2 regions of the Hydrogenophaga sp. PML113 genome follow, and region 2 is predicted to be linked to the other one. Evidence: predicted binding sites of a transcription regulator. Region 2 holds the regulator's gene; the other holds the start of a gene.
What was found. Region 2 encodes FNR, which switches genes on or off when oxygen is low (the NO sensors DNR and NnrR bind a similar motif). Its sites were predicted from a motif close to TTGATNNNNATCAA; they were not measured.

Region 1 (3,203 bases), on a different contig from region 2:
CGCTGGAAGAAGCTGGCCGAGCCCTACCGCGGCGCCGCGCGCGAGGCCATCGCCCGCGTGGCCGCGCAGACCGAGCTGAGCAACGACGTGCGCGAGGTCGTGACCCGCGCCCTGTCCGACGACTGAGAACACCCGACCATGAGCCAACGCATCTCCCTCACCCGTTACCTCGTCGAAAAGCAGCGCGTCGACGGCCACATCCCCTCGCAGCTGCGCCTGCTCATCGAGATCGTGGCGCGCGCCTGCAAGGGCATCAGCCACGCGGTGAACAAGGGCGCGCTGGGCGGCGTGCTGGGCACCGCCGGCAGCGAAAACGTGCAGGGCGAGGTCCAGAAGAAGCTGGACATCATCGCCAACGAGGTCCTGATCGAGGCCAACGAATGGGGCGGCCACCTCGCGGCCATGGCCAGCGAGGAAATGGACAGCATCTACGTGGTGCCCAACCGCTACCCGCAAGGCGAGTACCTGCTGCTCTTCGATCCGCTCGACGGCTCCTCGAACATCGACGTCAACGTCAGCATCGGCACCATCTTCAGCGTGCTCAAGATGCCTGAAGGCGACCGCGGCGTCGACGAGGGCGACTTCCTGCAGCCCGGCCACAAGCAGGTGGCGGCCGGCTACTGCGTCTACGGTCCGCAGACCACGCTGGTGCTGACGGTGGGCGACGGCGTGGCCATGTTCACGCTGGACCGCGAGCAGGGCTCCTTCGTGCTCACGCAGGAGGACGTGCGCATTCCCGCCGACACCAAGGAATTCGCCATCAACATGAGCAACATGCGCCACTGGGACGCCCCGGTGAAGCGCTACGTGGACGAGTGCCTGCAGGGCAAGGAAGGCCCGCGCGGCAAGGACTTCAACATGCGCTGGATCGCCAGCATGGTGGCCGATGTGCACCGCATCCTCACGCGCGGCGGCATCTTCATGTACCCCTGGGACAAGCGCGAGCCCGACAAGCCCGGCAAGCTGCGCCTGATGTACGAGGCCAACCCCATGAGCTGGCTGGTGGAACAGGCCGGCGGCGCCGCCACCAACGGGCGCGAGCGCATCCTGGATATCCAGCCCGGCAAGCTGCACGAGCGCGTCAGCGTGATCCTGGGCAGCAAGAACGAGGTGGAGCGCGTCACCCAATACCACCGCGAGGCCTGAGCCGCCGGCCACGGACCAGGCCCTCGCCCGCTTGGCTATAATGCCAGGCTTCGCCGGTGTAGCTCAGTTGGTAGAGCAGCTCATTCGTAATGAGAAGGTCGGGGGTTCGACTCCTCTCTCCGGCACCACCTTCCCAGCCCCCGCGGTCCATCCGGCCCGCGGGGGTTTTTCATTGGGCCGGCGCGCTTGGCGCCGCAGGCTCAATGGCTGGCGCGCGCCTCGCCACCGGGCTCGCCCTCGCGCGCCAGACCCGACTTGAGGGTGCCGGCCAGCGCCGCCAGTTCGTCGGCCAGCACGCCCAACACGTCGTCCATCGACAGCACCCCCACCACCGCCTGGCCGTCGTCGCCGATCACCAGCAAGCGCCGCACGCCGTGCCGGCGCATGGCTTCCACGGCCTCGTGCACCGAGGCCTGGGCCGACACGCCATGCAGGTTGGACGAGCACACGCCGGCCACCACCTGGCCGTCGACGGGTCGCTCGCCCGCCAGCACCTGCAGCACCAGGTCGCGGTCGGTGACGACGCCCACGATGCGCCCGGGCTCGAACGGGTCGGTCAGGCCGAGCGCGCCCACGCGCTCGGCCTGCATGGCGCGGGCCGCCTCACGCACCGAGGCATTGGCGGGAATGGTGACCGGCGCGCGCCGGCAGAGGTGGGCGATCTTCATGGTGGCTCCAAGGGGTCGGGGACCCATGGCGACCACTGTGGCCCAGGCAGCAGACGCCCATGTTGACGGCCATCAAGCTGCCCACCCGGTGCCCCGCGCGACGTTCCGGCCCGCGGACATGACCTGCGTCAAGCACAGGCGCCGCGCCCGGCGTCATGGTGCGTCCATCCCTGTCCCCGATGGAGCAAAGACCATGTCCACCGTCCAGCTCAATCTTGAAACCGACGATGTCGTCCTGCCGCCCGCGCGCACGGAAGGCGGCGCCACGCTGGCCAGCGCACTGCGGCTGCGCCGCAGCACGCGCGAGTTCCTGCCCGACGCCTTGAGCCTGCAGGAGGTGTCCGACCTGTTATGGGCCGCGTTCGGCGTGAACCGCCCGCCCCAGCATGGGCGCACCGCGCCCTCGGCCCACGATTGGCAGGAAGTCGCGGTGTTCGCCGTGCTGCCGGAAGGGGCCTTCCGCTACGACCCTCAGGCCCATCGGCTGAGCCTGGTCAAGGCCGAGGACCTGCGCGGCTTCACCGGCCTGCAGGCCTTCGCCGCCTCGGCCCCGCTGGACCTGGTCTACGTGGCCGACTTCGCGGCCATGCACGACGCGCGTGCGGACGAACGCCCTTTTCTTGCCGGCGCCGACGCGGGCTGCATCGCGCAGAACGTGTACCTGCACTGCGCGGCCCATGGCCTGGGCACGGTGGTGCGCGCCCTGATCGACCGGCGCCGGCTGGCCCAGGCGCTGGGCCTCCAGCCCACCGAGCGCATCGCGCTGGCGCAATCGGTGGGCCGCTGCGCGACGCCCGCGGACACTTGAGCGCGACGCCGCCAGCGCGCGGCTCAGCGCGCGGGACAGGCGGCGCGCGGGGGCGTGCGCAGGGGCGCGCCGCGGTCGGCCGCGCGGCGCTCCATGAGGCGGTGGTGCTCCTCCATCACGTGACGGCATTCCTCGGGCGTTTTGGTGGCCCGCATCTGCGCCCGGTGCTGCGCGCGCTCTTCCTTGCTCATCATCGACCAGCCCGGGGTGTAGCGCGGCCCCACGCGAGCGCCGCTGGGCGGGGCGTTCGGCGTGGCCGCATTGGGTGCGCCTGGCGGGTAGTTGTCCTCGCCGGGCCGGGGTGCGCTCTGAGCAAAGGCCGCCGCAGCGGCGCAGGCCAGCACGGCCGACAGGGTGATCGTTCGAAGGGTGGAGGTCCGCATGGCAATGGTCCTTGAAGTGGGGAGATGCCCAGCGTAGGAGCGCGCCGATCGCCGCGGCTTGATGGCCATCAAGTTGCGCGTGCGACGCGCTCAGGCGCCCCGCACGCATTTGTCGAACAGGTGCGGCGCCCGGCCTTGCGGGTCGTAGCGCGCCTTCAGGCGCTCGTAGCTGTCCATGCCGTACGTGCGGTCGAAGAC
Region 2 (3,203 bases):
GCCTGGTGGCCAGCCTGTCGCTCGGGCCCTGGCAGACCTTCTGGATCCTGTTCTACGGCCTGGCCACCTACGGCAACGCGGGCTTCCTGCGCGAGCAGGTGTGCAAGTACATGTGCCCCTACGCGCGCTTCCAGAGCGCCATGTTCGACCGGGACACGATGATCGTCACTTACGACGAGGGGCGCGGCGAGCCGCGTGGCGCGCGCAGCCGCAAGGCCGACCCCAAGGCCCTTGGTCTGGGCAGTTGCGTGGATTGCACCCTGTGCGTGCAGGTCTGCCCCACCGGCATCGACATCCGAAAAGGCCTGCAGTACGAGTGCATCAGCTGCGCCGCCTGCGTGGACGTGTGCGATGAGGTGATGGACAAGGTGGGCTACCCGCGTGGCCTGATCCGCTTTGCCACGCAGAACGGTGTCGCCAAGGGCTGGAACCGCGCGCAGATGCTGCGCCGCGCCCTGCGCCCGCGCGTGCTGGTCTACAGCGGCGTGTTGCTGGCGGTGTCGCTGGCGGTGCTGGGCAGCCTCTGGCTGCGCACGCCGCTCAAGGTGGACGTGATCCGCGACCGCGGCGCGCTGGCGCGCGAGGTGGAGCAAGGCCGCGTCGAGAACGTCTACCGGCTGCAGATCATGAATGCCACCGAGGTGGCGCAGACCTACGAACTGCGCGTGGAGGGCCTGCCGGGCATCGCCCTGGCGTCTGGCGATCGTGTGGAGGTGGCGCCCGCCGAGGTGCGCGCCGTCGCCGCGCGGGTCCAGGTGCCGCCCGGGGTGGCCGCGAGCGGCTCGCACCCCATCCAGTTCGAAGTGCGCGCCGCCCAGGACGAGCGCGTGCGGGTGCGTGAGAAGAGCACCTTCCTCGTTCCCCGATGACGCTTTCGCAGGAGACCCCATGAACCCCGATCCGATGAGCACCGACGCGCCCGAGCCCTGGTGGCGCGTGGGCCCCATGTGGCTGGTGGTGGGCGGGCCGCTGGTGGTGGTGGTGGCGGCCATCGGCACCGCCGTCATCGCCATCGAGGGCGCCGACCCGGTGCTCGACAAGGCCGCCTACCAGGCCACACTGGAGCAGGCACGCCGCCTGCAGGGCCCGCAGCGCGACGAGGCGCTGATCGGCCTGCAGCCCGCGCACCAGGCGCGCAACCACGCGGCCTCGCCCGTGGTCCGCGAGGGTGGCCACTGACATGGGCCGCCGCTGGATGTGGGTGGGCTGGCCGTCATTCCTGATGGCCGGCGTGTTGGAGATGCTGGTGTTCGCGGTGGTGGACCCGGGCGAGTTGCACTGGCAGGGCGTCGCGCTCGACTGGTCGCGCCCCGCCGTCTACACGGTGGCCTTCTTCGTGTTCTGGGCGGTGACGGCCGTCGCCTGCAGCCTGAGCCTGTGGCTGGCCTTGCCGCCGCAGGAAGCGCTCAGGAGCAGGTCTGCGGATTGACGATGCGCCGCAGCGCCTCGGTGTCCTTGATGTGCACGTAGCGCTGCTTGACGTCGATGATGCCGTCGTCGACGAACTTGGAGAAGGTGCGGCTCACCGTCTCCAACTTCATGCCCAGGTAGCTGCCGATCTCCTCGCGCGTCATGCGCAGGTTGAACTCGGACGGCGAGAAGCCACGCGCCTGCAGGCGCTGCACCAGGTTGAGCAGGAAGGCCGCCAGCCGCTCCTCGGCGCGCATGCTGCCCAGCAGCAGCATCACGCTGTGGTCGCGCACGATCTCGCGGCTCATGATGCGGTGCACGTGGTGTTGCAGCGGGGTGAACTGGCGCGACAGCTCTTCGACCTGGTTGAAGGGCATCACGCAGACCTCGGCGTCTTCCAGCGCCACCGCGTCGCAGGCATGGTGGTCGCTCACGATGCCGTCCAGGCCGATGATCTCGCCCGCCATCTGGAAACCCGTGACCTGGTCGCGCCCGTCGGCGGTGGTCACGCAGGTCTTGAAGAAGCCCGAGCGCACGGCGTAGAGCGAGGTGAAGCGATCGCCGACGGAGAACAGGGCTTCGCCGCGCTTGACGCGCTTGCGGGAGGAAATCAGTGTGTCGAGCTGGCCCATTTCCTCTGCGCTCAGGCCCATGGGCAGGCAGAGTTCGCGAAGGTTGCAGCTTGAGCACGCCACTTTGATGCGTTGCGCGTCCATGTGCGTCGTTCCTGAGTGCATGACAGGGAGCGAGCATACCCCTTTGGGTTCGGGATCACAGAGCCGCTTGACCAGGATCAAGGCGTCTGGGCCCGCCAGCCGGCACAGTGGGGCCATGCCAGAAGGACCCGCCGTGAGCCATGTGATCCCCGATGAACTGCTGCGTCGCTTCGACGTTCCGGGGCCGCGCTATACCTCCTATCCCACGGCCGACCGCTTCGTGGAGGCCTTCACCGAGCAGGACTACCGTCTGGCGCTGGGACAGCGGCGGGCCGGGTCGATGGCGCTGCCCCTGTCGCTGTATGTGCACATCCCGTTCTGCGAATCGGTGTGCTACTACTGCGCTTGCAACAAAGTTATTACAAAACACCATTCGCGCGGCGCCGAGTACCTGCGCCACCTCTCGCGCGAGCTGGACCTGCAGATCGAGCACCTGGGCGCGGGCCAGTCGGTGTCCCAGCTGCACCTGGGGGGCGGCACGCCCACCTTCCTGAGCGATGCCGAGCTGGAAGACCTGATGGCCATGCTGCGGCGCCACTTCGCGCTCGCGCCGGGCGGCGAGTACTCCATCGAGGTGGACCCGCGCACCGTGAGCGCCGAACGCCTGCGCGCGCTGCACCGCCTGGGCTTCAACCGCCTGAGCTTCGGTGTGCAGGACTTCGATCCCGCCGTACAGAAGGCCGTGCACCGCGTGCAGCCGGCCGAGCAGGTGTTCGCGCTGGTCGACGCGGCGCGGCAGATCGGCTTCGAGTCGGTCAACGTGGACCTGATCTACGGTCTGCCGCTGCAGACGCCCGAGTCCTTCCGGCGCACGCTGGCGCAGCTGCAGGCCCTGCGGCCGGACCGCGTGGCGCTGTACGCCTACGCGCACCTGCCGGCGCGCTTCAAGCCGCAGCGGCGCATCGTGGCGGCCGAGTTGCCGGGCGCGGCCGACAAGCTGGCCATGCTATCGGCCTCGCTGGACATCCTGCGCGCGGCGGGCTACGTTTACGTCGGCATGGACCACTTCGCCCTTCCCGACGACGCCCTGGCCGTGGCCAAGCGCCAGGGCCGGCTGCACCGCAACTTCCAGGGCTA

Region 1: BHU06_RS09485 (cyclic nucleotide-binding/CBS domain-containing protein) is a predicted target of FNR. The motif match lies at 1,933-1,946, and genes of this name have one in related genera.

What each region holds. Positions count from the first base shown of each region.
Region 1 is NZ_MIYM01000004.1:214,682-217,884, forward strand. Features, by position in the region: gene pepN (aminopeptidase N) at 1-126, shown strand, start outside; gene BHU06_RS09475 (class 1 fructose-bisphosphatase) at 139-1,146, shown strand; tRNA gene BHU06_RS09480 (tRNA-Thr) at 1,199-1,274, shown strand; gene BHU06_RS09485 (cyclic nucleotide-binding/CBS domain-containing protein) at 1,347-1,814, opposite strand; gene BHU06_RS09490 (nitroreductase family protein) at 2,008-2,622, shown strand; gene BHU06_RS22505 (hypothetical protein) at 2,646-3,005, opposite strand; gene BHU06_RS09495 (FAD-binding oxidoreductase) at 3,096-3,203, opposite strand, start outside.
Region 2 is NZ_MIYM01000007.1:89,020-92,222, forward strand. Features, by position in the region: gene ccoG (cytochrome c oxidase accessory protein CcoG) at 1-869, shown strand, start outside; gene BHU06_RS14705 (hypothetical protein) at 889-1,179, shown strand; gene BHU06_RS14710 (hypothetical protein) at 1,181-1,429, shown strand; gene fnr (fumarate/nitrate reduction transcriptional regulator Fnr) at 1,407-2,126, opposite strand; gene hemN (oxygen-independent coproporphyrinogen III oxidase) at 2,242-3,203, shown strand, end outside.